One region of the Novosphingobium sp. FG137 genome, then DNA from elsewhere that is predicted to be linked to it. Evidence: predicted binding sites of a transcription regulator. Region 1 holds the regulator's gene; each other region holds the start of a gene.
What was found. Region 1 encodes LexA, which represses DNA repair genes until DNA is damaged. Its sites were predicted from a motif close to GTTCCNCNCTTGTTCT; they were not measured.

Region 1 (3,270 bases):
ACCGGGGTCGAGATGGAAGCCCTCACCGCCGTCTCGGTCGCGCTCCTCACCGTCTACGACATGGCGAAAGCCATCGACAAGGGCATGGTGATCGACGGTGTGCGCCTGATCGAAAAGCGCGGCGGCAAATCCGGCGATTGGCGCGCGCCGTGAGCCAACCGCAGGCACCGGCTCGCCCCAACCCGCCCCTTGCGCTTGAGGAAGCGCAGCGCCGCCTGATGGCCCTCGCCCCCGCGCTCCCTATCGAGCACCGCGCCACCGCCGATTGCCTCGGCTTCCATCTTGCCGAGCCGCTCGCAGCGCTGCGCACGCAGCCCGCTGCCGATGTTTCCGCGATGGACGGCTACGCCCTGCGCGCCGCCGATCTCCCCGGTCCCTGGCGCGTGATCGGCGAAAGTGCCGCTGGCCGGCCCTTCGCGGGCACTGTCGGCCCGAGCGAGGCCGCGCTCATCAGCACCGGCGCGCTTGTCCCCGCCGGCGCGGACATGGTGCTCATCCAGGAAGATGCATCGCGCGAGGGCGATACGCTCACCCTCACCGGCACGCCGCCCGAGCCGCCTTCCCGCCATATCCGCCCCGTCGGCATGGATTTCCGCACCGGTGATGTGCTGATGGCCCCCGGCACGAAGATCGGCGCCGCGCAGATCGCATTGGCGCTCACCGCAGGCCACGCCCACTTGCCCGTGCGCCGCCAACTCCATCTCGCGGTGATCGATGGCGGCGACGAACTTGCCGCACCCGGCGCCGAGCTTGCCGACCACCAGCTTCCGGCCAGCAACAGCGCCATGCTCGCCGCGCTTGCCACCCAGCCCGCTGTGCGGATCACCCGGATCGGCCCGGTACCAGACCGGCTCGAGGCGCTGAAAGCCGCGTTCGACGCCGCGCGCGATGCGGACGTCATCGTAACCAGCGGCGGCGCTTCGGTCGGCGATCACGATCTCGTCCGCCCCGCGCTTGCCGAACTCGGCGCAGAGCTTGCCTTCTGGCGCGTCGCGATCAAGCCCGGCAAACCGCTGCTGATCGCGACGCGCGGGACGCAGGTCATCCTCGGCCTGCCGGGCAACCCCGCCGCGGCCTTCGTCACCGGTTTCCTCTTCCTCCTCCCTGTCATCCGCGCCGCGCTGGGGGCTGCCGATGCAATGCCGCGCCCCATCCCCGCCGCGCTCAAGGAAGCCATGCCCGCAGGCGGCAGCCGCATGGAATTCCTGCGCGCCGTGTGGGACGCGGGCGAAGTCTCGCTCGACGGACTGCAGGATTCCGGCGCGCTGTCATCGCTTGCCCGCGCCAACGCCCTCGTTGTGCGCCCGGCGAACGAACCCGAAACACCTGCAGGTCAGTTTGTTCCTGTATACCTGCTGTAAATGCACGGAATTGCTTGACGACCTCTTTTTCGTTGCTTATTCGTTCCGCATTCGTTCACTAGATGGGAGTGCGCACGGATGCTCACGCGCAAGCAGCATGAACTGCTGACCTTTATTCAGACCCGCCTTGAGGCAACCGGCATCTCCCCCTCGTTCGAGGAAATGAAGGAAGCGCTCGATCTCAAGTCGAAGTCGGGCGTACACCGGCTTATCTCGGCGTTGGAAGAACGCGGCTTCATCCGCCGCCTGCCCAACCGCGCCCGCGCCCTCGAAGTGATCCGCGAAAGCGATGCGGGCGGCGCCAAGCCCGCGCAGCGCGCCACGGCGAGCACGACCGCCGCGCTCGCCCCGCTGCGCAGCCCTGCCCCCGCGCGCGAACCCGCCAACGATGTGATCGAGATCCCGCTGCACGGCCGCATCGCCGCAGGCGTCCCGATCGAGGCGATGGAAGGCACGTCGATGCTCCCCGTTCCTGCCGCACTGCTCGGCTCGGGTGAGCACTATGCGCTCGAAGTTTCGGGCGACTCCATGGTCGAAGCCGGTATCCTTGATGGCGACTATGCGCTCGTGCGCCGCACCGATACCGCGCGCGATGGCGAGATTGTCGTCGCGCTGGTGCGGGGGGAAGAGGCAACGCTCAAGTACCTGCGGCGCGAACGCGGCATGGTCCGCCTCGATCCCGCCAATGCGGCCTATGATCCGCAGTTCTACCAGCCACACGAAGTGCAGGTTCAGGGCAAGCTTGCGGGGCTCCTCCGCCGCTATCACTGAGTGGACGCAGGGTCCGGCCCTCCGGTAGCAACCGGGGCCGGACCTTTCCCCTTCCCCCTTGGCTGCCAAGGGGGAAGACGGTGGAACCAGCCGTGATCGCCTTGGGTTTCAGCGACCGTGCGCACCCGGCCCGATACGAGATCGATGGCCAGCCCGCCCGTCTGGCCCAGCAGCGCCCGATCAGCCTTCAGCAGCCGCGGCTTGCAGGCGCTTGGCAGGCGGCGATCCGCCACCACGATATCGGCCCGCGCGCAGGCCGCCGCGAGCACCGGGATCGCCACCAGGTCCTTGCCCCGCGCCATCAGCAGATCAAACCGCCGTCCACCCCGCACCAGCGAGACAGCACAGAAATCCGGGTTGCACCGCGCGCCCTTCCAGTCCTCCAGCGCCACCGCGTCGCCCGTCATTCCCGCGTTTTCCAGCAGCGCCGTGCGGGTATAGCTCTCCTCACGCACCGCGCGCAGCACAAGCAGGTCCGGCCCCTCACCAGTGATCCCCACATGGTGCCCATCACCTGAAACCAGCACATCCGGCGTGCGCGTCAACATCAGCGCCAGCACCCCCAGCGCGATCGGCACGAAGCCCCAGAGACGCACTCGCCCGCTCCACAACGCGATCCACAGCAACCCGCCGACGAACAGCGCGAATGTTGCGCCGCTCATCCCCGGCATCATCGTCACCGCACCCGGCTGGCCCGCCACCAGATGCGCGAGCCACAGCAGCAGTTCGAGCGACTTGCCCACCGCCCACCACGCCGGCGCGCCCAGCCCGACAAGGTCGAGCGCCAATGCCAGTGCGATGAGCGGCATCGTGAGCACTGTCGTGAGCGGGATCGCGATCACGTTGGCCGCCGCGCCGTAGAGGCCGGCGCGGTGGAAGTGGAACAGGCTGATCGGCATCAGCGACAGCTCGATCACCAGCCCCGTCATCAGCAGCATCGCCAGATTCCGTCCCAGCCGCGCGACCCGCCCCTCATGGCTGTGCGAGAGAAACGCCTTGGCAGGGGCAGACGTGCTGAACGCCACGATCGCGATCACCGAGGCGAAGCTCATCTGGAAGCTCGGCCCCAGCACAGCTTCAGGCCAGAGCAGCATGACAATCAGCGCCGCGGTCGCGAGCAGCCGCAGCGACAGCGGAT
Region 2 (3,270 bases), on a different contig from region 1:
ATCGAGGCCCTCGGGGCTGCGATTGAGGAGAACAAGGGCGGCATCGCGGGTGACGAGCTCGAGATAGTCGGCCTCGACCCCGGCACTGCTCACCGTGAGTTGCTTGGGAACGGTCGGCACCAGCACAACCTCACGGTCGCGGGTGGCGGCAAGGCTCCCTGCGATGACCAGTGCGAGGCCGAGACCGGCACTGGTGAGCGCGAACAGGTTCCGCTGGCGTAGCAGCGATTGCTGACGTTCGTGTGATATGTCGGAAAACATGGGCTTCCCCTCAACCGGCAAGCAGTCGGCAGTGAGAAGGCGGCGTTGCCTTGAGGCCCAGAAATCCTGCAGGCAGATACCAGTATGCGGCATGGGCTACCCAGGAGCTGGCGCGTCCTGCTTTTGCCTTTCGCAGTGCGAACCAGGCGCCGAAGGCGACGATGATGCCGATAAAGATATGCTGGGTGAGGATCCCCCAGGTGAAGGGGGCCAGCATTCCCGCGAACTCGTCGATGGTCCAGAAGCCGATAAGCTCCGGGTCATCGAGGCGCCGGGGAATGATGTAAGGGTCTGCCATGGCGACGCCGCCTTCTCTTGCCGCGCTCAGATGACCGCGGTCACGACCGAGGTGACGATCGGAACACCGGTGCCGACACCGATGCCGACACCCACCGGAACGGCGACCTGGCCGAGCGAAAAGCGCCCGGATGCCAGACCGATCAGGCCGCCAGCGAGGCTGAGAACCGTGATGATCTTGCCGCCCGAACCTTCGAGAAAGTCGGTGAACTTGGTGAGGGCCGGGGTGAAGGTCGTGTCAGCGCCGGCATAGGCGGCGCTTGCCGCAAGCGCCGCGACTGCGACCGGGATGGCAATGTTGAGGGCACTGCCAAGGTGCTTTGGGCCGAGACCCGTGACGCCGACGCGCCGGGGGAGGGTGAGAGACTGCATGTGAAGCTCCGGTTGGAGGGGTGGTCACAGCGTCCTTGCGTTCGCTGTGTGTTCCACATGCATCTAGGAAATGTTTGTAGGAAAGAGTGGTAATCTGGTCTCCGCTGGAGGCGGACAGATACGGACACATCTTTTCCCGCCCGACGCTCCAAGCCGACGATAATGGCGCTAAATCAGTCTTTCTATGTCGGTGAATACCGTCACGTCCGCCACGATTCGGCGACGAATCGGATAGAGGAACTGATTCGCCTTTAAACGAGATGTTCCGTCTATGTTCTTTTCATTTTCCTACATGACATGCTGCGCGATATGCCTGCGAGTCGCACCATTGCAGAAACGAGGAGACAGCCATGCACCATCCAACCGCCGCCGCCAGACCCGCCAATGAAAGCCTGGCTCGCGTGCTTGCCCATGCGATCGATGCCGCAGGAAAACCACGCCACAAGATTGCCAATGAAAGCGGGATGCATCGCGAGACCCTGCTTCGCGTTGCGCGTGGTGAGCGGCCCATCGGGCTCGACGAGGCAACGCGTGTGCTTGCCGCCTGTGGAGCTCACCCGCGAGCCAGCATGATCCTCGCTCTTGCCGGGCAGGAAGATCTCGCTTGCGAGTGGATGCATGGCGAGATGGGCGAATTTCTCGAAGAGTTCTTCACCAGCCTGCCTGTCCATCTGCAGCGGACTCTGGGACGTCGGATTGAGGATCTGCGGCCTCGGTGGGCGGGCGGAACGGCGCAGCTGGTGGCGCGAATGCTTGCCAAGCACATCGATGATTTCGCCAATCGCGACATCGCCATGTCGCTCTCACGGTAGGCCTAGGAGTTCGGAGGGGACCGAACTTTACAATCGAGATCAGCAATGTCGCATTCAGCTCAAGATGAAACGCCCTGCCTGCCGTCGGCGGAAACTGTGTCGCCGGCCCGACTTCTTCGACTGCCGGAAGTGATGGCCCGCGTCGGGCTGCGTCGTTCGGCCATCTATCAGCGGATGAGCGAAGGGCGTTTCCCCAAGTCACGATCGCTGGGGCCCAAATGCGCAGTTTGGGTTGAAGCGGAAATTGATGAGTGGATCCGCGCCGTATCGCGAATTCCAAACTGATCACGCCGTGGTCTATTCCGTCAGAATTCCTCGCGCTAGGCTGCGCGCATGGTTTATCGATATCCGCTGGGCAATACTCCTCATCCCGAAGCTCTGAAGGAGAAGCAGCGTTCGCCGCGGGACGGCTTCCAGAAGCCTTTGGGGCTTCGCGTGCACCGTGCGCTATCTTGGCTTCGACAAGCCGAAGCTGAGGATGAAGACCATGATGTCCGCCTCGTCCTTCTCTGGATTGGATTTTAAGCGGCCTATGCCGGTGATGTCGAGGCATCGGCCAGCAGCTCCGCGCCGGAAGGCGAACGCGGTCTCATTCAGGCATTTTTTTTCGGCCTTGGTGAAGTTCGACGCCCGCCACCAGACTGGAAGCGTACGGTGCCTACGTCTACCCCGTGCTCGACCTTCGCCGTCTCCTTCGAGTCGCGACCGACTTCGAACGGGATATTCTGCCGGTGCTTCTTGCTCTGCAGGACAGGCGCGACGATCATGGATGCCGATGCACGATTGATCGCACAATGGAGAACGGGGTGGTTCTTGCTGTGATCGATGTAAGCGTGACATTCCCGGACGGCGGTCGGATCAGCATGCAGGCGGTGCAAGGCGACACGTACTGCGCGCAGCTGGATAAGAACTTGTCCGGTCGCATCGTGGCCTCGCCACAATCCCTGCGTGACGGGAGCTTTGTTGCCAGTCTGCAAGCGTTGTTGGCGGTAAGAGGGACCGGCAAGGCGGATGAACCGCGCAAGTAGCATGGGAGGAGGCAGAGGCGTGGGCACTAAGGGGAAGGCCGCTCCCGCCGCCCTGACGGGATGGAATGATCATCCTCGCGGCGCCGGTCTCCCACTCGCATTGATCTGCGCACAGAAATAACACCACAGGTTCTTGAAACCTGATCCATCGAACTCCGTTTGAGTAAGCGAGCAAAGTCTGCGGTTTGAAACGGAGATCAGAATGCCGCATCGCGCTGCCGTTATCGAACAACCGGCAAGTCCTTACCTGATGACACTGCGTAAAGAGCTGAAAGGTGGATTGCATTCAATTGGCGTAATGCCGCTCGGCGATCTCACAGCAGATATATGCTGCGGGGGTGATTCCTTATGGGCGATTGTGCGCCGTCCGCGACGCGGCGGTCTCGCGATCCGTCTGGCCTACGCACCAGGCATGGAACTCAAGTATGGCTCCTTGAAAAGGAGCAAACGAGGGTTTTCGCTCACGGCCGAGACCGCGCTCGGTACATATGCGATCGCGG
Region 3 (3,270 bases), on a different contig from region 1:
GGCGGCGGCGAGCGCTTCATGCCGCGCTTCGACCCGCGCGAAGAACTCGCCCCGCGCGATATCGTCGCCCGCGCGATCGACCACGAGATCAAGCGGCTCGGGCTCGATTACGTCCACCTCGATATCAGCCACAAGGACCCGGAATTCGTCCGCGGCCACTTTCCCAATATCTACGAGCGGCTGCTCGGCCTCGGCATCGACATGACGAAGGAGCCGATCCCGGTCGTCCCCGCGCAGCACTACACCTGCGGCGGCGTCCTCATCGATCTGGCCGGCCGCACGGATCTCGACGGGCTCTATGCCGTCGGCGAGTGCTCGGAAAGCGGGCTCCACGGTGCCAACCGCCTTGCCTCCAACAGCCTGCTCGAATGCTTCGTGTTCGGCGATGCCGCCGCGAATGACATCCTCGCCCGCTGGGAGAGCTTCCCGGCCCCGCCCGCGCTCAGCCCGTGGGACGAGAGCCGCGTCTCGGATTCCGACGAGGAAGTCGTCATCAAGCAGAACTGGACCGAACTGCGCCGCTTCATGTGGAACTACGTCGGCATCGTGCGCACCAACAAGCGCCTCGAACGCGCGGCGCACCGCATCAAGCTGCTCAATGGCGAGGTCAATGACTACTACGGCAACTTCCGTGTGACGGCAGACCTGATCGAGTTGCGCAACTTGCTCCAGACCGCCGAACTCATCGTGAAGAGCGCGCGGGCCCGGCGCGAAAGCCGGGGCCTGCACTTCACCGAAGATTACCCCCAGACCCAGCCCGCCGCGCGCGATACGGTGCTGGTGCCTGGCTGAAGGCGGGCGGAAGGCCGCAGCGCGCCCACCCCGCCTGCATCCTTTCCGCGAACCACCCCACCTTCGTCATTCCCGCGAAGGCGGGAATCCAGAGCGGTCAGGCGCAGCCCGCGTCCCTACAAATGCCGCCCGATAAAGATCAGCACCATCGCGCCCAGCACGGAGGCGATGCACCCGGCTCGGCTCACCTGGCCGCCGTCGTTGCTGCCCCAGCCTGCCGCGAGGCCCGCCACCAGCGAGCCGGCGATGCCCAGCAGGATCGTGCGGCCAAGGCCCATCGGCACCGTGCCGGGATAGAGATAGCGCGCGGCGAGACCGACGAACAAGCCGCTGAGAATGATCGAGATAAGCTTGAACACGCTGCCGCTCCGCTTTTGCAACCGCTGCGACGCATATCGCGCGCCGTGCCCAACGCGCCAGTGGATAATCGGGTGGCAAACGTGGTGAAGGGTCTGGACAGCCATATTGTCCACAAGATCGGTGGACGGTGCTGAAATATTTTCGGGAAGCTCAGATTGGGACTTGAAATGGCCGTTTCCACGCGCGTCGCTGCACTGCAGCATGACTGTCATGACGATGAAACGAATCGTACGTGCGACGAGCCGAATCCGTAATGCGGTGTTTACCCTCTTGTGTCTGATTCCGGTTGAGGCACTATGGGTAGTGGTCGGGTCCCGGGGGAACCTCTAAACCTAGTTTCAGTGGCGCAGCGGGCAGTTAGCTCGCGGCAACGGTGGCTGTATCGCCGCCGACCTTGGTCTTGACCTTGCAGCGGGCGCCCGCGCGAAGCCTTGGGAGAATGAAATATTCTCCTTTTGTTCCGCAAGGCGTATGATGGATTTCGAGGGCCCGATTCGGTTTGATCCGGGGGCCGCTCAAAGATGAACAGGGGTTGCGGCGTGGATTTCAGGACTGGTGACGGCGTCGTTGAGCAGGACGGTACGGGTCGTGAAGATTTCGGCCAGAGCGAGCTGGGCCTCACCAGCGGCCCTGCCCCGGCAGATGGAAAGGCGATTGGCATGAGTGCGGATGATAAGGGCAGCGAAGCGCTGGTGGCGGCGATGGCCGCAGGCGCTGCAGGCGCGCTCGCCGCAGCGGCGAAGCCGGCGTCCGATTCCAAGACCATCAACGCGCGCCGCTTCACGATCGCAACCGATCACGCGCGTGACGCCCTGCTGACGGATTTCGGCAAGGACACGCTCGACGACCGTTATCTGCTGCCCGGCGAACGCTATCAGGATCTCTTCGCGCGCGTGGCCGACGCCTACGCCGACGATCAGGATCACGCGCAGCGGCTCTACGACTACATCTCCAAGCTGTGGTTCATGCCCGCCACCCCCGTGCTTTCAAACGGCGGCACCGGGCGCGGCCTCCCCATCTCGTGCTACCTCAACTCGGTGTCTGATAGCCTCGAAGGCATCGTCGGCACCTGGAACGAGAACGTCTGGCTCGCCAGCCGCGGCGGCGGCATCGGCACGTATTGGGGCCAGGTGCGCGGCATCGGTGAATCTGTCGGCCTCAACGGCAAGACCAGCGGGATCATCCCCTTCGTCCGCGTGATGGACAGCCTGACGCTCGCGATCAGCCAGGGCTCGCTGCGCCGCGGTTCGGCCGCCTGCTATCTCGATGTCTCGCATCCGGAGATCGAGGAGTTCCTCGAAATCCGCAAGCCGTCGGGCGATTTCAACCGCAAGGCGCTCAATCTGCACCACGGCGTGCTGCTGACGGACGAGTTCATGGAAGCGGTGCGCGATGGCACCGAGTTCCACTTGCGCAGCCCCAAGGATGGCTCGGTGCGCGGCACCGTCGATGCGCGCTCGCTGTTCCAGAAGCTCGTCGAAACCCGCCTCGCCACGGGTGAGCCGTACATCGTGTTCAACGACACGGTGAACCGCATGATGCCCAAGCATCACCGCGATCTCGGCCTCAAGGTCTCCACCTCGAACCTGTGCTCGGAAATCACCCTCCCCACCGGGCGCGACCATCTCGGCAACGATCGCACCGCCGTCTGCTGCCTCTCCTCGCTCAACCTCGAAACCTGGGACGAGTGGAACAAGGACGACCGCTTCATCGAGGACGTCCTGCGCTTCCTCGACAACGTGCTGCAGGACTACATCGACCGCGCGCCGGACGAGATGGCCCGCGCCAAGTATTCCGCCATGCGCGAACGCTCGGTCGGCATGGGCGTGATGGGCTTCCACTCGTTCCTGCAGCTCAAGGGCATCGGTTTCGAAAGCGCCATGGCCAAGGCGTGGAACCTCAAGATGTTCAAGCACATCGCTTCGCGCGCGGATGAGGCATCGCTGCTCCTCGCGCAGGAACGCGGCGCGTGCCCCGATGCGGCGGACATGGGCGTTATGCAGCGCTTCTCGTGCAAGATGGCGATTGCCCCTACCGCGTCGATCTCGATCATCTGCGGCGGCACCTCCGCCTGCATCGAGCCAATCCCGGCGAACATCTACACCCACAAGACGCTCT

Region 2: ACODS2_RS19005 (transcriptional regulator) is a predicted target of LexA. The motif match lies at 1,193-1,208, and genes of this name have one in related genera.
Region 3: ACODS2_RS09125 (ribonucleoside-diphosphate reductase subunit alpha) is a predicted target of LexA. The motif match lies at 1,599-1,614, and genes of this name have one in related genera.

The regions. Positions count from the first base shown of each region.
Region 1 is NZ_JBMDKN010000005.1:435,266-438,535, forward strand. It holds gene moaC (cyclic pyranopterin monophosphate synthase MoaC) at 1-153, shown strand, start outside; gene ACODS2_RS16635 (molybdopterin molybdotransferase MoeA) at 150-1,361, shown strand; gene lexA (transcriptional repressor LexA) at 1,440-2,132, shown strand; gene ACODS2_RS16645 (ComEC/Rec2 family competence protein) at 2,126-3,270, opposite strand, start outside.
Region 2 is NZ_JBMDKN010000007.1:190,147-193,416, reverse strand. It holds gene ACODS2_RS19020 (type IV conjugative transfer system protein TraE) at 1-261, opposite strand, end outside; gene traL (type IV conjugative transfer system protein TraL) at 272-559, opposite strand; gene ACODS2_RS19010 (hypothetical protein) at 586-930, opposite strand; gene ACODS2_RS19005 (transcriptional regulator) at 1,332-1,742, shown strand; gene ACODS2_RS19000 (AlpA family transcriptional regulator) at 1,788-2,027, shown strand; gene ACODS2_RS18995 (hypothetical protein) at 2,414-2,770, shown strand; gene ACODS2_RS18990 (hypothetical protein) at 2,973-3,270, shown strand, end outside.
Region 3 is NZ_JBMDKN010000002.1:726,735-730,004, reverse strand. It holds gene nadB (L-aspartate oxidase) at 1-792, shown strand, start outside; gene ACODS2_RS09130 (GlsB/YeaQ/YmgE family stress response membrane protein) at 909-1,151, opposite strand; gene ACODS2_RS09125 (ribonucleoside-diphosphate reductase subunit alpha) at 1,692-3,270, shown strand, end outside.